DNA from 3 places in the Streptomyces sp. NPDC004065 genome. Region 2 is predicted to be linked to each of the others. Evidence: riboswitches for the same ligand, from Rfam matches in the RefSeq annotation. Region 2 holds a riboswitch; each other region holds the start of a gene.

Region 1 (7,278 bases), on a different contig from region 2:
ACTACTGCGACGCGGCCGGCATCCGCAGGCTCGTGACCGACGAGGACCTCATCCCGGTCGAGACCTTCATCGCCTACGGCGAGTGGTTCCAGGACAGGCTGGTGCCCGGGCTGGAACAGGTGCGGGTGGTGTCCGCCGACCGGCGGCCGGGCGGGGGCTTCGAGCTGAAGCTGGACTCCGGTGAGCAGTTCGCCGCACGGGCGGTGGTCGTGGCCACGGGCCTGTCGGGCCTCGCCCACCTGCCGGCCGAGCTGGCCGCGGCGGCGCCGGACGGCCCGGCGCCCACCGGACCCGTCTCGCACAGTTCCCAGCACCACGACCTCTCCGTGTTCGCCGGCAAGGAGCTCATCGTCGTGGGCGCCGGGCAGTCGGCGCTGGAGACGGCGGTGCTCGCGGCGGAGGCCGGCGCGCGGGTGCGGGTGGTGTCGCGGGGGCGCGGCAAGGTGGCCTTCGGCGCCCCGCCCTGGCGGCAGCCCCGGCTGCGCCCCGAGTCGCCCTTCGGCCGGGCCTGGTCGCTGTGGGCGCTGAGCTACTACCCCCACCCCTACCGCCATCTGCCCGCCCGCACCCGGCACTACCTGGTCCGCCGGGTGCTCGGCCCGCTGGGCGCCTGGTGGCTGCGCGACCGCTTCGAGGGCACGGTCGCGGTCCAGGAGGTGAGCCGGGTCGTCCGCGCCGAGGCCGGGGCCGGAGGCGGCGGTGCGGCGCTGACCGTGCGGACCCTGGGGGGCCGCACCCAGGAACTGACCGCGGACCATGTCATCGCGGCGACCGGCTACCGGGTCGACATCGCCGCGATGGGGTTCCTCGGCCACGAGCTGCGCACCGAGCTGGCCGTCAGCCGGGGCGCCCCGGAACTCGGCGCCGGCTACGTCTCCTCGGTGCCCGGCCTGTACTTCACTGGCCTGCCCGCCGCGGCCTCCTACGGTCCGGTCATGCGCTTCGTGTGCGGCACGGAGTTCGCCTCCCCGAGGCTGGCCCGGCACCTGGCGGCGGCACACGGCTGAAGTTCCCGCGGCGGGGCGGCGGGTGGCCGGCCCGCGCGCCCCGGCGGACCGGCCGGGCGGTTCGGCGGACCGGTGGACCGGCGGGCTGGGCGGACCGGCCCGGCTGGGCGGGCGGTTCTGGAGGGCAGGCCCGGCTGGGCGGGCGGTTCTGGAGGGCGGGGTGCGAACCCTGCGGCGGGAGGCGGTGGGGAGGAACGGGGTGCGAACCCCGCGGCGGGCGGCGGTTGGGGGCGGTGGGGTGCGGACCCCGGGCGGTGGGAACGCGAACGTCCGGTTCCCGACGGGCCGGTGCGGGCGGGTCCGTATTCTCTGATCATGGCCGCTCCCCTCGCATATGCCCTCATCGCCACTGACCTGGACGGAACGCTGCTGCGCGCCGACGACACGGTGTCCGAACGGTCCCTCGCCGCGCTCGCGCGGGCGGCCGCGGCCGGTGCCCGGCACCTGGTGGTCACCGGCCGTCCGGCGCCGCGCGTACGGGAACTGCTCGGCGCCCTGGGCGCCACGGGGCTCGCGGTGTGCGGCCAGGGCGCGCAGCTCTACGACGCCGGCGCCGACCGCATGCTGTGGTCGGTCACGCTGGACCGGGAGCAGGCCGAGACCGCGCTCGGCAAGATCGAGGCCGAGGTGGGGGAGGTGTACGCCGCCGTGGACCAGGACGGGCTCGACGGGCTCACGCTCATCGAGCCGGGGTACCGCATGCCGCACCCGACGCTGCCCGCCGTGCGGGTCGAGCGGCGCGACGACCTGTGGCGCGCACCGATCAGCAAGGTGCTGCTGCGCCATCCCGTGCTGTCCGACGACGAGTTGGCGGCCGCCGCCCGCGGTGTGGTCGGGTCCCTGGTGTCGGTCACCATGTCGGGCCCGGGGACCGTCGAACTCCAGCCATGCGGGATCACCAAGGCGACCGGGCTGGCGCTCGCGGCCGCGCGTCTGGGGCTGGGCCGCGAGAGCGCCCTGGCGTTCGGGGACATGCCCAATGACATCCCCATGTTCCAGTGGGCCGCGCGGGGCGTCGCGATGGCCAACGCGCACCCCGAACTGAAGGCGGTGGCCGACGAGGTCACGACGTCGAACGAGGACGACGGCATCGCCGTCGTCCTCGAACGACTGTTCGCCTAGGGCCGCTTGTCAGGGCGCGGCCCCGGGCGGGGCCGGTCAGTAGGCGCCGAAGACGTTGTCGATCGAGCCGTACCGGGCGGCGGCGTAGTTGCAGGCGGCGGTGATGTTCGCGACCGGGTCGTAGATGTCCCACGAGGTGCCGGACACGTGGTACGCCTTGAAGGTCGGGTCGATGACCTGGAGCAGACCCTTGGAGGGAATGCCCTTGGCGGCGTTGGAGTCCCAGAGGTTGATGGCCCGCGGGTTGCCCGAGGACTCGCGCATCACGTTGCGGTGGATGCCGTTGTAGGTGCCCGGGATGCCCTTCTTCGCCATGAGCGCGAGGGAGGCCCGGATCCAGCCGTCGAGGTTGTTGGGGTAGCCGACGGTGGCGGCCGTCTTGGTCGCGGCCGGGGTGGCCGCGGCGGCGCTGGTCGCGCCGACGAGCGGCATGGCGAGAACGGCGGCACCCGTGCCGGCGACGGCGAGGGTGCGGATGAGACGAGCGGGACGGGTACGGCACAGGCCGAGTGCAGACATGGTCTTCCTCTCCGCCGCCTGCGAGGTGAGCTGTCGGGTTCGGGCGGGGAGGTGCCCGGCCGCGTCCCTGGGGACGCGACTTCACCCCGAGCCTTTCCGGACGGCGCACGGCACGGGTGTGCACCGGCCGGTCCAGCGGCTTACCTGGGTCCCCCGCTCCTGCCGTGAACGGTTCATTCGATGGGTTGTCGGGCGGCGGCAGGATTCGGCGTCCACCCGACGGCCCGGAACGTATGCGAGAGCACATGTCCGGAACAAGTGGCTGACGCACAGCTCGTCCCTATTGACCTTGATCAACCGTGTATGAGGCGCTTGATCCTTTGCGTTTGCCAAGGGTCAACTGGCTTGCGCGCAAAGGGTTGCGGAGGTGAGGGGATGAGGGTGGCGCCAGGGAGTGGGCGTGACCCAACTCACGGTTTGGCGTGCGGGAGAGCATTTACCGCCAACGGGAATTCGAGTGCTAATAGGGGTGAATCGGACTCCCGTATGTCCGGGAAAGGGAAACGGGGCCGGCGTGCGTGACAGTCGTCACGTCGCGCGGCCCGGTGGAGTGTTCGTACGTGTGTAGGTGTGGGTGTGTGTGCGAAGAGGGAGGGGAGGGAGAGGGAAGGGGAAGGATGGCCGGGGAGCGATAAGTCGATAAATATCTACTCATATAGGTTGATCAAAAACATATCGGCCGTGTTTCGATACCGCCTGGCCTGTATCGGTGGGCGCTGGTGGTGATCGAAAGGTGACCGGATACGCTGACTCGAGTGATGGCAGCGACCTATCGACAAACCGTGTAGCCGCAGCAGACACCAGCAGACAGGAGACCCCTCGTGACCGTCGTCGGGCCGTTCGGGCTGAGCGTGCGGGACCAGGCTCTCGAAGCCGATGTCCAGGCCGGGTTGGCGGCTGTCGAGGAAGGGCTGCTCGAAGCCACCAAGAGCGAGGTCCCCTTCATCACGGAGGCCGCGCAGCACCTCGTGAGGGCAGGCGGGAAACGGTTCCGGCCGCTGCTCGTGATGCTCGCGGCCCAGTTCGGCGACCCCTACGCGCCGGGGGTCGTGCCGTCGGCCGTGGTCGTGGAGCTGACCCACCTGGCGACGCTGTACCACGACGACGTGATGGACGAGGCCGCGGTGCGGCGCGGCGTGGCCAGCGCCAACACCCGCTGGGGCAACTCGGTGGCCGTCCTGACCGGCGACTTCCTCTTCGCCCGGGCCTCGCAGATCCTCGCCGACCTCGGGCCGGAGGCCGTCCGGGTGCAGGCCGTGGCGTTCGAACGGCTGGTCACCGGGCAGATCCTGGAGACCGCCGGGCCGCAGGACGGCCGGGACCCCATCGACCACTACCTGGACGTGCTCAGCGGCAAGACGGGCTCGCTGGTGGCCGTGTCGTGCCGTTTCGGCGCCATGATGTCCGGCGCCGACGAGACGGTCGTCGACGTGCTGACCCAGTACGGCGAGCGGCTGGGCGTCGCCTTCCAGCTCGCGGACGACGTGCTGGACATCGCCTCCGACTCGCACGAGTCCGGCAAGACACCGGGCACCGACCTGCGCGAGGGCATCGCCACCCTCCCGGTGCTGCGGCTGCGCGAACGCGCGGCGCGGCTCGGGCTGGCCGAGGACGTCGCCCTGTGCGAACTGCTGGGCTCCGACCTGAGCGACGACGCGCGGCACGCCGAGGCCCTGGCCGCCCTGCGCGCCCACCCCGCGCTGGAGCAGGCCCGGCGGGACACCGTGCGCTACGCGGAGGAGGCGCGCGCCGCGCTCGCCCCGCTGCGCGAGTGCGAGGCCAAGGTGGCACTGGTCCAGCTGTGCGACGCGGTGGTGCACCGGGCGGGATAGCCGGGTAGCCGCAGGGGACGCCCCCGGTTCCGCCCCCCCGGGTCCTCCGGTCCCGGGCACCCTCCGGTTCCCCGGCCGGCGGGCCTCCGGACCGTGAGCCTTGAGCCTTCCGGACCGTCAGCCTTCCGGACCGTCAGCCTTCCGGACCGTCAGGTTCGCGGAAGCCGGCGTTCTGGGGCTCTCGGGACCCCGGGCCCTCAGGACCCCGGGTCATCAGGGTTCCGGAAGCGTCGGCTCACCCGGTCGTCCCGCGCCGGGCGACCCGTCCCCTACGGGACGGGTGGGGGCACCTCGCCGTCGTGTCATACCCCAGGCGTACATGGAGTTGGCTCCGCGGTCTGACGCTTCCCGACGCGCGATTTGGTCAGATGGAAGCACGGACAACACCAATCGTCACCGATTCGGGTGAGAATGGCGGCTGGGGTGGGACCCCGTGCAGAGGACCGCCGCCGCCGACGACGGAGGTAGGGCACACATGGCACCGTACGAATCCGACGACAGCGTGCACACCGGGGACGCAGACGGCCTGCCCTCGGGACGCCGCAGGGCCGCGCGTTATGCCGTCCCGGTCGCGGTGGTGGGAGTGGCGGCGGCGACCATCGGGCTCGTCCCGGCCCTCGCCGACTCCGGCGACCCCGACCTGCCGAAGATCACCGCGCAGCAACTCATCGAGAAAATCGCCCAGTCGGACGTCCAGCAGCTCTCCGGCACGGTCAAGGTCAGCGCCGACCTCGGTCTGCCGGACCTCGGCGGCCTGGAGAGCGGCCTGATGTCCGGCGCCGCCCGCGGCGGTGACGGCTCGTCGGCCGACCCGGGCACCAAGCTGACCGAGCTGGCCGCCGGCACGCACACCCTGCGCGTGGCGGCCGACGGCGAGGACCGGCAGAAGATCTCGCTGATCGAGAGCGCCGCCGAGTACAGCCTGGTCCACAACGGAAAGGACGTCTGGGGCTACGACAGCAAGTCCAACGAGGTCTACCACGGCACCGCGGCCGAGAGCGGCGGCAAGCACCGGGACCGGATGCCGGCCACGCCCAAGGACTTCGCCGACGAGGCCCTGAAGGCGGCCGACGACACCACCTCGGTGAAGGTCGACGGCACCGCGCGGGTCGCCGGCCGCGACGCCTACAAGCTGGTCCTGCGGCCCAAGCACGCCTCCGGCACCACGGTCGGCGCCATCAGCATCGCCGTGGACGCGAAGACGGGGCTGCCGCTGAAGTTCACGCTGACCCCCGCGAGCGGCGGCGCCGCCGTGGTGGACGCGGGCTTCACCCGGATCAGCTTCGCCCGGCCGGCCGCCTCCACCTTCGACTTCACCCCGCCCAAGGGCGCGAAGGTCACCGAGGAGAAGGACGCCCGGGGCGGGGGCGGCAAGGGGGCGGAGCGCTCCTGGAAGCCCGGGGCGGGCCCCGGCGCGGGCGCGCGGCAGGGGCTCGCCGGGGCGGGCCCGAAGGTCCTCGGCAAGGGCTGGAACTCCATAGCGGTCCTCGACTCCGGCAGCAAGGGCGGCATCCCGTCCTCCTCCGGCAAGGGCGACCTCGGCGGCTTCCTCGGCTCGCTCGGCGACAGCGTGTCCGGCAAGTTCGGCAAGGGCACGGTCTTCTCCACCCGCCTGGTCAACGCGCTGATCACGGACGACGGCAAGGTCTACGTCGGCGCCGTCACCAAGGGCGAGCTGGTGAAGGCGGCGAACTCCGGGCAGTAGGCGGCCACGGGCACGACGAATCGAGGGAGCCGATGGACGAGGCCTCCGCCACGGAGCCGCAAGGGGAACGGCGCCCGGCCGCGGAGCCGGAGCCGGGACGCCGGGCGGCCCCGGAACGGGAGCCGCTCCGGGACCCGCGGACGGCCCCGGCCGCACGGAGCGCGGACCACGCGGACCACGCGGACCACGCGGACCACGCGGAGGAGGCGGACGACAGCGTCATCCGCACCCGTGCGCTGACCAAGCGGTACCGCGGCGGGCAACTGGCCGTGGACGGTCTCGACCTGACCGTCCCGGCGGGCAGCGTCTTCGGCTTCCTCGGCCCGAACGGCTCGGGCAAGACCACCACCATCCGCATGCTGATGGGGCTCATCGAGCCCACGTCCGGCACGGCGCGCGTGCTCGGCCGTCCCGTGCCCCGCTCGGCGCGCGCGGTGCTGCCGCAGGTCGGGGCGCTCATCGAGGGGCCGGCCCTGTACGGCTTCCTCTCCGGCCGCGACAACCTCCTGCGCTACGACGCCGCCGACCCGACCGCCGACCCGCGCACTCGCCGGGCCCGGGTCGCCGCGGCGCTGGACCGGGTGGGTCTGACGGCGGCGGCGGGCAAGAAGGCCAAGGCGTACTCCCTGGGCATGAAACAGCGTCTCGGCCTGGCCGCCGCACTGCTCCAGCCGCGCCGGCTGCTGGTCCTGGACGAGCCGACCAACGGCCTGGACCCGCAGGGCATGCGGGAGATCCGGTCCCTGGTCCGGGAGCTGGCCTCCGACGGCACCACCGTCTTCCTCTCCTCCCACCTGCTCGACGAGATCGAGCAGGTCTGCACGCACGCCGCGGTCATGACGCGGGGCAGGCTGGTGATCCAGGGCGCGGTGGCCGAGCTGGCCGCCGGAGCGCGCGGCCGGCTCGTGGTGACCACACCGGACCCGGGGGAGGCGGCACGGGTGCTGAAGGAACAGGGGGTCGGCGACCTCGTCGTCACCGGTGACCGGGTGACGGGTGAACCACCGGAGCGGGAGCTCGCCGACGTCAACGCCGCGCTGGTGACGGCGGGCGTCCGCGTCCGCGGCTTCGGGGTGGAAGGCGCCTCGCTGGA
Region 2 (7,278 bases):
GAACAGTCCGAGCCCCTCGCGCACGACGCGCGGGGCGTCGGGCCTGCGGCTGTTGACCCGTACGGTCAGCCCGCGGGCGCTGAACAGATGGATCCATCCCAGGCCGATCGTGCCCGCCCCGATCACTGTCACGGTGCTCATGGGACGAGGCTGACAGGGGCCGCTCGAACCCGGCTCGAGCGGGCTTCGAGGCCACGGCGCGACCGTTGCCGCATGACCATCACCGCGCTTCCCACCGGCCTGTACGCAGAGGTCCTGTCGTTCTACGGCCACCAGATGCAGAAGCTGGACGGCCGCGACTTCGCCGGCTACGCCGCGACCTTCACGGAGGACGGCGAGTTCAGGCACTCCCCCACGCTGCCCGCCGCGCACACCCGTGCCGGGATCCGCGCCGTCCTGGAGGACTTCCACCGCAAGTTCGACGCCCGCAGGATCCAGCGCCGGCACTGGTTCAACCAGGTGGCGCTGAGCCAGGCGCCCGACGGCTCGGTCACGGCGACGAGCTACTGCCTGGTGCTCACCGTCCATGCCGGCGTCAAGGAGCCCGAGTTCGGCCCGAGCTGTGTCGTCCACGACGTCCTGGTCCGGGGCGAGGACGGCGAGCTGCTCCTGCGCTCCCGCCACGTCACCCACGACCACGTCCGGCCCGACGAGGGCGAGTGAGCACCGCGCAAGCCGGCCGGCCCGGGCCCGCACGGGACCGCGGAAGGGGCCGGCCCGGGACCGAGGGGTCCTGAGCCCGGCCCCTCCGCCGAGGTGGGCGGCCGGCGGGACGTCCGCCGCAACCTGTGACCGGTCAGGCGGCCGGTCAGGTCACCGACCGGTCAGGCCACCGACCAGGCGATTCCGTCCAGGATGTCGTGTTCGCTGACGACGACCTCCTGGGCGCCGATCCGTTCCATGATCGCCAGGAGGATCAGGGCGCCGGCGCCGATGACGTCGACGTGGCCCGGGTGCAGGGACGGGATCGCCGCGCGCTCGGCGTGCGTGGAGCGCAGCAGGTGCTCGGTGATCTCGCGGACGCGGTCGTGGGAGACGCGGGAGTGGTGGATGGCCGCCGAGTCGTACTCGGGCAGGTCCTGGGCGATGGCCGACACCGTCGTCACCGACCCGGCCAGGCCCACCAGCGTGTGCGCCGCGCGCAGCGGGACCGTCTCCTCGGCGAGGTCCAGGGCCGCCTCGATGTCGGCCCGCATCGCGGCGATCTGCTTCTCGGTGGGCGGGTCGCTCACCACCCCGTCCCGGACCAGATGACGCTCCGTCATGCGCACGCAGCCCACGTCCACCGAGCGGGCGGCGCTCACGTGTTCGCTCCCCACGACGAACTCCGTGGAGCCGCCGCCGATGTCCACCACCAGGAAGGGCCGGGCGAGGTCCGCACGCCCCGTCAGTTCCTTGGTCGCGCCCGTGAAGGAGAACTCGGCCTCCTGGTCGCCGGTGATCACCTCCGGTTCGACGCCCAGGATGTCCACCACGCCGCGCACGAACTCGTCCCGGTTCTCGGCGTCCCGGGAGGCGGAGGTGGCCACGAAGCGCAGCCGCTCGGCGCCGTGCCGCTCGATGATCCCGGCGTACTCGCGGCAGGCCGCGAAGGTCCGCTCCAGCGCCTCGGGGGCGAGCCGTCCGGTGCGGTCCACGCCCTGGCCGAGCCGCACGATCGTCATGCGCCGGTCCAGCTCGACCAGCTCGCCGGTGGCGGGGTCGGCGTCCGCGACGAGCAGCCGGATGGAGTTCGTGCCGCAGTCGACGGCGGCGACCCGGGTCACCGGTCCCCCTCCCCGGTCTCCTCGTGGTCCGCGGGCACCGTCACGCACGGCCCCTTGCGCCACCACTCGGGCAGCAGGGCGATCGCCTCGTCGCCCAGCGGGTTCACGCCCGGCCCGGCGGCCAGCGAGTGGGCGACCAGGACGTGCAGGCACTTGACCCGGTCGGGCATGCCGCCCGCGCTCGGGAAACCGGTCAGCTCCTCGATCTCGTCACGGCGGCGGATGTAGTCCTCGTGCGCGGCGCGGTAGGCCGCGGCGAGCTCGGGGTCGGTGGCCAGCCGCTCGGTCATCTCCTTCATCACGCCCTCGGCCTCCAGCGTGCCGATGGCCGACGCGGCGCGCGGGCACGTCAGGTAGTACAGCGTCGGGAAGGGCGTGCCGTCGGGCAGCCGCGGCGCGGTCTCCACGACGTCCGGCTGTCCGCAGGGGCAGCGGTGCGCGATGGCGCGCAGGCCGCGCGGCGGCCGTCCGAGCTGCTGCTTGAACGCCTCCACGTCCGCGTCGGTGGGTGCGGTGCGCTCGGTGGGCGGCGGGGGTGTTTCCATGCCTGTACGAAGATCTCTCTCTGCGTTCACCGGTGGGCGGCGTCGGACTTGTCGACGCCGTACCAGACGTTCGTGTACCAGGGGCGGCGGGCCGTCTCCCGCTCGGTGCGCGACTGCCGGGCCGGCCCCGGGTCGACCACGGTGTACCCGGTCTCCCCGGGCATCACGTAGTGCAGCCGCTGCCGGATCTGCTGCTCGGCGTACGCGTCGTCCTGCCAGCGTGCCTTGAGGTCGCGCAGCTGTTCCACCCTCTGCTGGGCCTGCTGCCTGTCGTGGCGCAGATCGGCGATCTCGGCGCGCTGGGAGACGTACTGGCGCATCGGGTAGGCCAGCGCCACCACCAGTGAGCAGACCACCAGCGCGAGCAGCGCGGCGCGTCCGGTGAGCCGGGAGCGGCGGGCCTGCCGCCGGGTCTGGGAGCGGTAGACCCGGGCCGCGGTCTGCTCGCCGAGCAGCCTCAGCCTGGTCGCGGTGGAGAACCGGTCCCGGTCCCTGCCAGCCATCGTCCCGCCTTCCGTTCCCGTCCCTCGCGGTGGTCCTTCACGTCCTTCACGCGCGTACGTCCCCGGACACGGTACGGGACCGGTACGGGGACGTACGTACGACCGGCTGAGGCTCGGCCCTCAGCGGCTGATCGGCTCAGCCCCTGAAGCTCAGCCCCTGAAGCTCAGCCCTTGGAGCTCAGCCCTTGAAGCGCGGGAAGGCCGAGCGGCCGGCGTACACCGCGGCGTCGTCGAGGATCTCCTCGATGCGCAGCAGCTGGTTGTACTTGGCCACGCGCTCGGAGCGGGCCGGGGCGCCGGTCTTGATCTGGCCGCAGTTGGTGGCGACGGCCAGGTCGGCGATGGTGACGTCCTCGGTCTCGCCGGAGCGGTGCGACATCATGCACTTGAAGCCGTTGCGCTGGGCCAGCTCGACGGCGTCCAGGGTCTCGGTGAGCGAGCCGATCTGGTTGACCTTCACCAGCAGGGCGTTGGCGGTGCCCTCCTCGATGCCGCGGGCGAGGCGCTCGGGGTTGGTGACGAACAGGTCGTCGCCGACGAGCTGGACCTTGTCGCCGAGCTTGTCGGTGATGACCTTCCAGCCGGCCCAGTCGTCCTCGAACAGCGGGTCCTCGATGGAGACGAGCGGGTAGGCCGCGACGAGCTCCTCGTAGTACTCCGTCATCTCGGCGGCGGAGCGCTCCTTGCCCTCGAAGAGGTACTTGCCGTCCTTGTAGAACTCGGAGGCGGCGACGTCGAGCGCGAGGGCGATCTGCTGGCCGGGGGCGTAGCCGGCCTCCTTGATGGCCTCGAGGATGAGGTCGAGGGCCTCGCGGTTGGAGCCGAGGTTGGGGGCGAAGCCGCCCTCGTCGCCGAGGCCGGTGGCCAGGCCCTTGCTCTTCAGGACCTTCTTCAGGGTGTGGTAGACCTCGGCCCCCCAGCGCAGCGCCTCGGAGAAGGACTCCGCGCCGATCGGGGCGATCATGAACTCCTGGATGTCCACGTTGGAGTCGGCGTGCGAGCCGCCGTTCAGGATGTTCATCATCGGCACCGGCAGCAGGTGCGCGTTCGGGCCGCCCAGGTAGCGGAACAGGGGCAGGTCGCTGGCCTCGGAGGCGGCGTGGGCGACGGCGAGCGAGACGCCGAGGATGGCGTTGGCGCCGAGGGAGCCCTTGTTGTCGGTGGCGTCCAGGTCGAACATGGCCTGGTCGATCAGGCGCTGCTCGGTGGCGTCGTAGCCGACCAGCTCCGGGCCGATCTGCTCGATGACGGCGAGGACGGCCTTCTCGACGCCCTTGCCCTGGTAGCGGTTCGGGTCACCGTCGCGGAGCTCGATGGCCTCGAAGGCGCCCGTGGAGGCGCCGGACGGGACGGCGGCACGACCCGTGCTGCCGTCGTCGAGGCCGACCTCGACCTCGACCGTGGGGTTGCCTCGGGAGTCCAGGATTTCCCGGGCTACGACGACGTCGATGGACGGCACGAGCATCTCCTTCTTGGATGTGACGCTTGAGGTGCACGGCTGGAGTGCCTTGCGACTAGAGCCTAACCGTCCCGGGCCGTCGGCCGGCCGACCGACCGTCCCGTGGACAGGGTGACGGTACCCATTGTTCCCGTCCGGAACAAACAAGAGAGGGAAACCGGCCGGAAGAAGCCGCGAGGAGCACGAGGAGAAGGAAAGGAAAAGCCCCGCCCCGGTGCGTACGGGGGAGAACGCACCGGGGCGGGGAGCCCGTGGGGACGGGGGACGGGCCCGCGGGACCCCGCGGTGGGTGCCGCCGCCGTGGGGGCCTGTGGTGCCGGGCTACCGGCGGGCCGTCACTTCAGGTGCAGCTGCTGGCCCGGGTAGATGAGGTCGGCGTCCTGGACGATGTCCTTGTTCAGCTCGAAGAGCTTCGCCCAGCCGCCCTTGACGTGGTGCTCGGCGGCGATGGTGCTGAGGGTGTCGCCGGAGACGACCTTGTACTCGCCGTCGCCCTTCGCGACCTTCTTGCCGGTCGGGGTGGTGACGGTCTTCTTCGGGGCCGGACGCGTGGCGGAGCGGCCCGCCCGCTGCTCGGTGGAGCGGGTGGCCGTGCCGCTCTTGGCGGTGCTCTTGCTCTGGCCCGAGGACGGGGCGGCGGAGCCGCCGGTGTAGGCGGCGCCGGACAGGCCCTTGCCGCAGACCGGCCAGGCGCCCTTGCCCTGGCCCGCCAGCACCTTCTCGGCGACGGCTATCTGCTGCGACTTGGAGGCGAGGTCGGCGCGCGGGGCGTAGGCGGTGCCGCCGTACGCGGCCCAGGTGGAGTTGGTGAACTGCAGGCCGCCGTAGAAGCCGTTGCCGGTGTTGATGGACCAGTTGCCGCCGGACTCGCACTGGGCGACCGTGTCCCACTCGGAGGCGGTGGCGGCGGAGGCGTTGCCGGCGGCCATCAGCGGAGCGGCGACGGCGGCGCCGGTGACACCGGCGAGCGCGACGGCGCGGGTGGCCTTGGACGGACGGCGGTGCTTGCCCTTGCCGGAAAACAGCATGGATGGATCCCCTCACCGACGCCTGCGAGGTGAGCTGTCGGGTTCGGGCCGGTTGAGTTGCCCGGCCGTGCCTCTCGTGCGAGGCACGGCTTCACCCCCAGCCGCTCCGGCGAACTGCCCGGCGCGGCACTTACCTTGGGTCCCCCGCTCCTGCCTGCGGCGCGTGACGCGACGACTGTTCCCGTGCGGCCGCTGGCAGGATTCGGCGTTGCGGCAGCCGGGGCTCGCGGTGGCGAACGGTCACGACCGTAGACATGTGATCGCCCGGATTTCAAAGACGATCACGGCTTCTGAGACTCATCCCACACTTTCACCGAAAGGGACATTCGGTGCGAAGTGTGACGTGAACTCGGCCTAGTTCCGGGTGTTTTGGACCGGGACATCCAGGGTCTGACCGGCGGAGATGTGGTTCGGGTCGGATCCTATGGCCGACTCGTTGGCCTCGTAGAGCGCGCGCCATCCGCCCTCCACCGCAAGGGAGTCGGCGATGGACGCGAGGGAGTCGCCGGAGCGGACGGTGTAGTAGTCCTCGGAGAGCGTGTGCGCGCCGTCGCCGTCCCGCGAGGCGTGACGGCCGGAGGAGGCCGCCGTGAGGCTCTCCTCCGGATCCTCCTCGGCGCTGCCGCCGCGGTGCCGGCCGGCGCCGAGCGCCCCGGTGTCCACCAGGGCGGAAGAACCCACGATCTGTTCGGAGTTGTCCGGCTTGTCGGTTCCGGGGCTCACCGAGGGAGAGGTGGTGGCACCGCCGGCCCGGTCACCCTGGGCGGGCGCGCCGGCAGCGGCGGAGCCGTCCTGGCCGGCGGGCGAGGAGGCCGTCGGGGAGGGCTTGGCGGAGGAGCCGTCCGGCGAACCGGAGGAATCGGGTGAACCGGTGGAGTTCGCGGAGGATCCGGATGAACCGGTGTCATCGGACGAGGAGTCGGACAGGCCGGGGTCCTTGACCGTGGACGAGTTGGACGAACCGGACCCCTTGGACGATCCGGAGCCTTGGGACTTGTCGCTCGAACCGGGCGAGGTGGAGGGGTTGTCGCCCACGCCGGTGTCGACGTCGGCCGTGCCGGAGTCCTTGCCGAGCCCGGCGAGCAGACCGCAGGTCGGCCAGGCGCCGGGGCCGCGGTCGGCGAGTATCTTCTCGGCCACGGCTATCTGCTGGGACCGGCTGGCCTGGTCGGGGCTCGGCGCGAAGTCCAGGCCGCCGTACGCCTCCCAGTCCTCCAGCGTCAGCTGCAGGCCGCCGTAGTAGCCGTTGCCGTTGTCGGCGCTCCACGAGCCCCCGGTCTCGCACTCCGCCACCTTGTCCCAGGTGGTGCCGTCGGCCGCGCTCGCGCCGCTCGCCCCCAGCAGCGGGATGGCGATGGCGGATCCGGTCACCCCGGCGGCGACGAGGAGGGCCGGAGCCTGACGGGGGCGACGGTGACGACCGTTCCCGGAGAGCATGCGGAGACCTTTCGTGGGACAGCGGTGACCGGCGCGGCCGACGGTGCGCCGGGCCGCGCTGATGCGTGAAGATAGCGGCTGACGATCACTTGTCACAAGTTAATGCCGCACAGATCACGTGAAGATCACATAGTTGAACGTGTGTCAGCTTCCGTTCGCGCGGCGGGGGGTGCAGGCGCCCGGTGGCTCAGGGTGTGGGCATCGGGGCTCAGGGTGTGCGCGCCGAGGGCTCAGGGTGTACGCGTCCGGGGGCTTTCCGGGGTGAAACGGACGGGCAGGGTGCGCAGTCCCCGCATGATGAGCCCGCCGCGCCAGCGCAGCTCGGCCGGGTCGGCGTCGAGCCGGAGGTCCGGCAGCCGGGTGAGGAGGGTGGCGAGGGCGGTCTGCCCCTCCAGCCGGGCCAGCGGGGCGCCGAGGCAGTAGTGGATGCCGTGGCCGTAGCCCAGGTGCTGGTTGTCGCGCCGGGCCAGGTCGAGGGTGTCGGGGCCGGTGAACCGTGCCGGGTCCCGGTCGGCGGCGGCGAGGACGACCAGGACCGGG
Region 3 (7,278 bases), on a different contig from region 2:
CGCGCGACGCCGAGCAGTTGCGCGCACAGCTGCGCGAGGCGGTCGCCGTCGACGACGCGCCGACCCTGGTGCGCTTCCCGAAGGAGTCGGTCGGACCCGAGATCCCGGCGGTCGGCCGGGTGGGCGGCATGGACGTCCTGCACCGGGCGGAGCGGCCCGAGGTGCTGCTGGTGGCCGTCGGCGTGATGGCGCCGGTGTGCCTGCAGGCGGCCGAGCTGCTCCAGGCGCGCGGCGTCGGCTGCACGGTCGTCGACCCCCGCTGGGTCAAGCCCGTCGACCCGGAGCTGCCGGGCCTGGCCGCCGGGCACCGGCTGGTGGCCGTGGTGGAGGACAACAGCCGCGCGGCCGGGGTCGGCTCAGCGGTGGCGCTCGCCCTGGGCGACGCCGAAGTGGACGTACCGGTGCGGCGGTTCGGTATCCCGGAGCAGTTCCTCGCGCACGCCAAGCGTGCGGAGGTGCTGGCGGACATCGGACTCACCCCCGTGGAGATCGCCGGTCGGATCGGGGCGAGCCTCGCCGCCCGGGCCGCGGACGGCGGGGCCGTCATGGCAGTCAAGGAGACAACCGAATGACCACGGAGTTCGACCTCGGCGCCCTGCTGGCCGGGCGCGGCGCCGAGCGCTACGAGCTGCACGCCAGGCACCTCAACCACCAGCTGCCGCGGATGCTGCACACCATCGGCTTCGACAAGGTCTACGAGCGGGCCGAGGGGGCGTACTTCTGGGACGCCGAGGGCAACGACTACCTGGACATGCTCTCCGGGTTCGGGGTGATGGGCCTGGGCCGGCACCACCCCGTGGTGCGCAAGGCGCTGCACGACGTCCTGGACGCCCAGCTCGCCGACCTGACCCGGTTCGACTGCCCGCCGCTGCCCGGTCTGCTCGCCGAGCGGCTGCTGGCCCACAGCCCCCACCTGGACCGGGTGTTCTTCGGCAACAGCGGCACCGAGGCGGTGGAGACCGCGCTGAAGTTCGCCCGCCGGGCCACCGGCAGGCCGCGCGTGCTGTACTGCGAGCACTCCTTCCACGGGCTGACCACCGGCTCGCTGTCGGTCAACGGCGAGGACGGCTTCCGGGACGGCTTCGGCCCGCTGCTGCCCGACACCGCCGTCCCGCTCGGCGACCTCGACGCGCTCGCCCGTGAGCTGAGGAAGGGCGACGTGGCCGCCCTGATCGTGGAGCCGATCCAGGGCAAGGGCGTGCACGAGGCACCGCCCGGCTATCTGCGCGCCGCCCAGGAGCTGCTGCACCGGCACAAGGCGCTGCTGATCGCCGACGAGGTGCAGACGGGCCTCGGCCGCACCGGCGACTTCTACGCCTACCAGCACGAGGAGGGCGTCGAGCCGGACCTGGTGTGCGTGGCCAAGGCGCTGTCCGGCGGCTATGTGCCGGTCGGCGCCACCCTCGGCAAGGACTGGATCTTCAAGAAGGTCTACTCGTCCATCGACCGGGTGCTGGTCCACTCGGCGAGCTTCGGGTCCAACGCCCAGGCCATGGCGGCGGGCCTGGCGGTGCTGTCGGTCATGGAGAACGAGCAGGTCGTCGCGAACGCCCGGGCGACCGGCGAGCTGCTGAAGTCCCGCCTGGCCGCCCTGACCGGCACCTACGAGCTGCTCGCCGACGTGCGCGGCCGGGGCCTGATGATCGGCATCGAGTTCGGCCGGCCGAAGTCGCTCAAGCTGCGCGGCCGGTGGACCATGCTCCAGGCGGCGCGCAAGGGGCTGTTCGCGCAGATGGTGGTCGTGCCGCTGCTCCAGCGCCACCGCATCCTGACCCAGGTCTCCGGGGACCGTCTCGAGGTGATCAAGCTGATCCCGCCGCTGGTGATCGGGGAGCGGGAGGTGGACCGGTTCGTGGAGGCCTTCACGGCCGTGATGGACGACGCCCACGGCGGCGGCCTGATGTGGGACTTCGGCAAGACCCTGGTGAAGCAGGCCGTCGCCAACCGCTGAGGGCGGCGGCCGCCGCGGGCCGGCCGCTCTGCCTCCTTGCCCCTGGCCCGCGCGTTGCCTGGGAGGCAATAAATTTGCCGCTGAGGCAAAGCTCGGGCTCAATGGAGCCATGAACTCCCCCGAGTCCGGGCGCCCGGCGGGGCCGGCCGAGCACCTGCCCGCCGTGGCGCCGCAACTGCGCGCGCTGCGCCGCCGTGCCTCCCTCACGCTGGAGGCCGCGGCCCGGGCCGCCGGGCTGTCGCCCGCCCACCTGTCCCGGCTGGAGACCGGGCAGCGGCAGCCGTCCCTGCCGATGCTGCTCGCACTGGCCCGTACCTACGGTACGACGGTCTCCGAGCTGCTCGGCGAGACCCCGGTGGACCGGGACGCGATCGTGCGGGCCGCGGAGATGGAGCCGACCCGGGCCGGCGGCTGGACGTACTGGCAGGCCGGCGCGTCCGCCCGCGGGATGCAGGCCCTGCGGGTTCGTGTCCCGCACGGCTCCCAGGGCGACATCGTGCGCGTCCACCCCGGCGAGGAGTGGCTGTACGTGCTCGGAGGGCGGCTGCGACTGCGGCTCGGCGACTCCGTCCATCTGCTCGCCCCGGGGGACAGCGCGCACTACGACTCGCTGACCCCGCACCGTCTCGCCGCCGAGGACCCGGGCGGCGTCGAACTCCTCTTCGTCCACACCCTGCTGCAGAGCCCCACGGCCGCACTGTGCCTGGGCCCCCTGACCGGAGACATGCCATGAGCAACCTCGAAGACAAGCTTCCGCGCGCCCTGTGGGTCCGGCTCGTCATCTACATCGCCGTCGGACACCTGTTCGCGGCGTTCATCTGGCTGCTGTTCTCGGTCGGCGCCAAGTAGCCAGGGCCGCTCCCGAGCGGTCGGGGTCGCTCCCGAGCAGCCGGGGCCGCTGTGGCCGCTGTCGGGGCCGCTCAGTCCAGCAGGCGGTCCCGCAGCCGCTCCCGGGTCTCGGGGGCCAGCCGCAGCCCGCGCTCCAGATAGGCGTCGACACCTCCCCAGGTCTCCTCGATGGTCTCCAGGGCGGCCGTCAGATACTCGGCGCGCGCGTCGAAGAGCGGACTGAGCAGCTCCATCACCTCGGGGCAGTAGGCCGAGGCCGCGGTGCTGCTGCGGTGCACCCGGTAGCGGCGGTGCTTGGCGTTGGACTCCAGGTAGTCGGCGACGATCGCGTCGCGCTCCACGCCCAGCGCCAGCAGGGTCACCGCGACCGACAGGCCCGCGCGGTCCTTGCCGGCCGCGCAGTGCATCAGGGTGGGGACGCTGTCCCCGGCGATCTCGTGCAGCACCCGGGAGTGCTCGGCGGTGCGCTGGGTGATGATCATGCGGTAGGAGGCGATCATCCGGTCCGCGCCCTTGCCGTCGGCCAGGATCGAGCGCAGCTGCTCGAGGTCGCCGTCGCGCACCATCTTCCAGAACTCCGCGCCGTCCGCGGGGTCGCTCAGCGGCAGGTTCACATTGCGCACGCCGGGCAGCTCGACGTCCGGCCCCTCCAGCCGCTGGTCCGCCGCGTTGCGGAAGTCGAAGATCGTGTGCAGGCCCAGCGAGGACAGGAACGCCGCGTCCTCGGCGGTCGCGTGCGCGAGGTGCCCGCTGCGGAACAGCACGCCGTGCCGCACCCGCCGGCCGTCCACGGTGGGGAGCCCGCCCACGTCGCGGAAGTTGCGCACTCCGGCCAGCTCGGGCTCGGTCGACGGGACCTGCTGCGTCACGGGGGGCTCCTCCCAGTCGGCCCCGCCTTCACGGCTCGTCGGCGGGCGCGATGTCGACGATACGACACGGCGTCCTGGGGCAACGAGTTGTCCACAGGCCGCCGCCCCGGTTCCCCCACTCGTCTCCCACTCGACCGGATTCGCTGCATCTGTCCGGATAGACGATTTCGTTCGAACTCGATCCGGAATGCGGTGATCTGGCGATCCGTGCGTGAGCAGCGTCATAGTGATGACGGTCCGTCACTCGCCATGCCCACGTAATCCGAGCGGTTCCGCAGCGTGTTGACGAAGCGGTGGCCGTCCGGTTTCACGCTGGGTGACCGGAATCGACGGCGACGGATCATGCGGAACGACTACAACCGGAATCAACTGCTTGTCCACGCGCGTCCGGCTCGCCTACCTTCCACACCCATCCGGACGGACGCCGAATCCTGCCGCCGTCCGGAACCCGGAACTCACCCGTGCACGGCAGGAGCGGGGGACCCACACGCAGGACGGCCTGCTCCGGTTCCCGGAACAGGCCAGGGGTGAAGCCGCGAGAAGGCGGCCGGGCAGCTCCAGCCCGAACCCGACAGCTCACCTCGCAGGCGCCGGAGAGGAAGCCGCCATGCCCGCGAAGGGTAAGCACCGACGACCGAAGACCCAGCGCCTGACCCGCTCCATAGCCGCCGCCGGCACCGGCGGCGCCGCACTGGCCCTGCCGCTCATCGGGGCCGCCGGCGCCCACGCGGCGCCCGCGAAGTCCGCGCCGGACACCGCCGTCCGCACCGCCGCCACGGCCGGGAAGCAGGACGCGGCGCGCACCGAGGCCGTGCGGACGCCCACGCAGACCGTGCGGACGTACACCGTCCGGCCCGGCGACTGCCTCTCCCGGATCGCCGAGCGGCAGCAGGTCCGCGGCGGCTGGCCGGAGCTCTACGCGGACAACCGGCAGGCCGTCGGCGACGACCCCTCGCTGATCCACCCCGGTCTGAGGCTGCGGCTGGACGGCGGCTCCGCGCCGGCCGGCGCCACCGGGGCGCCCGAGTCCACGGCGCCCGCCCCCTCCAGGGCGTCCGCCCCCGCACACACCCCCAAGACCCCCAAGGCCTCCAAGGCGTCCAAGGCGAAGCAGGCCCCGCGGGCCACGGCCGCCGACCGCGCCGCGGACAGGACCGCCGGCAAGGCCGCCGCGACCACCGCCACCGGCTACACCCTCCCGGTGTCCGGCGCCGCCATCGGCACCGCCTACCACACCGCCGGCAGCATGTGGTCCAGCGGCTACCACACCGGCGTCGACTTCGTCGTCCCGACCGGCACCCCTGTCAAGGCCGTGGCCGCCGGCACGGTCGTCTCCGCGGGCTGGGGCGGCGCCTACGGCAACCAGGTCGTCGTCAGACTGCACGACGGTCGCTACGCCCAGTACGCCCACCTCTCCCGGCTGTCCGTCTCGGCCGGGCAGGCCGTGGCCGCGGGCCAGAAGCTCGGCCTGTCCGGCGCCACCGGCAACGTGACCGGCCCGCACCTGCACTTCGAGATCCGCACCGCGCCCGGCTACGGCTCCGACGTGGACCCGGTCGCCTACCTCCGCGCCCACGGCGTCCCCCTCTGATCCTCCCGCCCCACGGGCGCCGCCGCCACGCCCCCCGGCGCCGGCGCCCCGCCGGGCCCTTCCCCCCTGCCTGACACGCCGCCGAAGGCCGGACCCGCGCCACGGGCCCGGCCTTCGGCGTACCGCCGGACCTTCCGCCCGGCCCGGGATATTCCCGGCCGGGCCCGGATTCCCCGTGGCTTATCTCACCGTCCGTCAACCCCTGCCTACGGTCGCGTAGGTCACATTGAAGGGTGAATCATGGTCCGCCGTGGCAGACGATTCGAAGAGTGACAGCAGATCAGTGATCGGGTCGTACGTGGCGGTGGGGGACAGCTTCACCGAAGGTGTCGGCGACCCCGGCCCCGACGGGGCGTTCGTCGGCTGGGCCGACCGGTTCGCCGTACTGCTCGCCGACCGGCGGCCCGAGGGCGACTTCCAGTACACCAATCTCGCCGTGCGCGGGAAACTGCTCGACCAGATCGTGGCGGACCAGGTCCCGCGAGCCGTCGAACTCGCCCCCGACCTCGTGTCCTTCTGCGCCGGCGGCAACGACATCATCCGGCCCGGCACCGACCCGGACGACGTGGCCGAGCGGTTCGAGAAGGCGGTCGCCCGGCTCACCGAGGTCGCCGGCACCGTCATGGTGACCACCGGCTTCGACACCCGGGGCGTGCCCGTCCTCAAGCACCTGCGGGGCAAGATCGCCACGTACAACGGGCATGTGCGGGCCGTCGCCGACCGCTACGGCTGCCCGGTGCTGGACCTGTGGTCACTGCGCAGCATCCAGGACCGCCGCGCCTGGGACCACGACCGGCTGCACCTGTCGCCCGAGGGGCACACGCGCGTGGCCCTGCGCGCCGGCCAGCTGCTCGGCCTGGAGGTTCCCGCCGACCCGGAGCAGCCCTGGCCGCCGCTGCCGCCCCGCGGCACCCTGGAGATCCGCCGCGACGACGTCCAGTGGGCCCGCGAGTACCTGGTGCCCTGGATCGGCCGGCGTCTGCGCGGCGAGTCCTCGGGCGACCATGTGACGGCGAAGGGCACGCTGTCGCCCGCCGACATCAGGTCGCGCATCGCGGCGGTGGCCTGAAGCCCGGACTGCCCGAAGCCCGGACCCGGCCCGGACCCGGCCGGACCCGGCCCGGACTCGGCCGGACTCGGCCGGACTCGGCCGGACTCGGCCGGACTCGGCCGGACTCGGCCGGACTCGGCCGGACCCGGGCGGACTCGGGCCGGATCCGGCCCGGCGGGGGTGCGTCTCCGCGGGCCGGGTCCGCCGCCGGGTCGTGCGGTCCGGCAGCGGTACGGCTGCTGCCGCGGGCTCCTCGGCGCGGGGCGCGGGGCGCGGGCGACTGCCCCTCGTCGTCTCAGCCGGCCGTGACGCCGGTCAGCGCGGCGTGGTCCAGGCCGAGTTCGCGGGCGAGTGCCTCGTCCACCCACTGCTGGGCGCGGGCGCGGGAGACCGCGCCGCCGTAGGCGGTCATCTGGACGGCCAGGCCGTCGAGGAGCGCCGTCAGGCGCAGGGCGGCGCCCCCGGGGTCGGCGCAGTGGAACTCACCGGCCGCCGCGCCCTCCACGACGACCTCGGTGAGGGCGGCCTTCCACTGCCGGTCGAGGTCCCGCGCCACCTCCCGCAGGGCGGGCTCGCGCAGCGCGGCCGCCCAGCCCTCGATCCACAGCCGCCAGCCCTTGGCGGTACCGGTGGGCGCGTACCAGCGCACCGCGGCCCGCAGCCGGCGCAGTGCCGTCGTACGCCGGCCCAGCAGCCTGCGCAGACGGGCCAGATCGTGCTCGGCGGCGTGCGCGAAGGCGGCGGCGACCAGCCTCTCCTTGGTCGAGAAGTGGTACAGCACCAGGGCGTTGCTCACGCCGAGGGCCGAGGCCACGTCGGCGATCCGCACCGCCGCGACGCCCCGCTGCTCGATCTGCCCGATGGCGGCCCGCAGCAGCTCCTCGCGCCGCTCCGCCACGCTCAACCGCACTCTCGCCACGCGGTCACCCTAATCGCTCGTGCCCCAGGGACAAGACGAGACCAGGCC

What was found. Region 2 has a riboswitch for cyclic di-AMP ahead of ACI2LW_RS21550 (transglycosylase family protein). Riboswitches for the same ligand answer to the same signal wherever they lie in the genome.
Region 1: another riboswitch for cyclic di-AMP. It lies ahead of ACI2LW_RS03270 (transglycosylase SLT domain-containing protein); the one in region 2 lies ahead of ACI2LW_RS21550 (transglycosylase family protein).
Region 3: another riboswitch for cyclic di-AMP. It lies ahead of ACI2LW_RS05720 (peptidoglycan DD-metalloendopeptidase family protein); the one in region 2 lies ahead of ACI2LW_RS21550 (transglycosylase family protein).

The regions. Positions count from the first base shown of each region.
Region 1 covers NZ_JBJDQT010000001.1:720,597-727,874, reverse strand. Annotated here, with positions in the region: gene ACI2LW_RS03280 (FAD-dependent oxidoreductase) at 1-1,007, shown strand, start outside; gene ACI2LW_RS03275 (Cof-type HAD-IIB family hydrolase) at 1,323-2,129, shown strand; gene ACI2LW_RS03270 (transglycosylase SLT domain-containing protein) at 2,166-2,648, opposite strand; cyclic di-AMP (ydaO/yuaA leader) riboswitch at 2,651-2,832, opposite strand; gene ACI2LW_RS03265 (polyprenyl synthetase family protein) at 3,470-4,480, shown strand; gene ACI2LW_RS03260 (outer membrane lipoprotein carrier protein LolA) at 4,956-6,185, shown strand; gene ACI2LW_RS03255 (ABC transporter ATP-binding protein) at 6,218-7,278, shown strand, end outside.
Region 2 covers NZ_JBJDQT010000020.1:121,037-128,314, reverse strand. Annotated here, with positions in the region: gene ACI2LW_RS21580 (3-hydroxyacyl-CoA dehydrogenase NAD-binding domain-containing protein) at 1-141, opposite strand, end outside; gene ACI2LW_RS21575 (nuclear transport factor 2 family protein) at 214-663, shown strand; gene ACI2LW_RS21570 (exopolyphosphatase) at 825-1,766, opposite strand; gene ACI2LW_RS21565 (DUF501 domain-containing protein) at 1,763-2,311, opposite strand; gene ACI2LW_RS21560 (septum formation initiator family protein) at 2,338-2,814, opposite strand; gene eno (phosphopyruvate hydratase) at 2,993-4,279, opposite strand; gene ACI2LW_RS21550 (transglycosylase family protein) at 4,609-5,301, opposite strand; cyclic di-AMP (ydaO/yuaA leader) riboswitch at 5,306-5,473, opposite strand; gene ACI2LW_RS21545 (transglycosylase family protein) at 5,656-6,738, opposite strand; gene ACI2LW_RS21540 (cytochrome P450) at 6,969-7,278, opposite strand, start outside.
Region 3 covers NZ_JBJDQT010000002.1:398,260-405,537, reverse strand. Annotated here, with positions in the region: gene dxs (1-deoxy-D-xylulose-5-phosphate synthase) at 1-572, shown strand, start outside; gene ACI2LW_RS05740 (aspartate aminotransferase family protein) at 569-1,951, shown strand; gene ACI2LW_RS05735 (helix-turn-helix domain-containing protein) at 2,061-2,684, shown strand; gene ACI2LW_RS05730 (DUF6126 family protein) at 2,681-2,800, shown strand; gene ACI2LW_RS05725 (tyrosine-protein phosphatase) at 2,872-3,669, opposite strand; cyclic di-AMP (ydaO/yuaA leader) riboswitch at 4,082-4,272, shown strand; gene ACI2LW_RS05720 (peptidoglycan DD-metalloendopeptidase family protein) at 4,277-5,260, shown strand; gene ACI2LW_RS05715 (SGNH/GDSL hydrolase family protein) at 5,544-6,329, shown strand; gene ACI2LW_RS05710 (TetR family transcriptional regulator C-terminal domain-containing protein) at 6,607-7,230, opposite strand.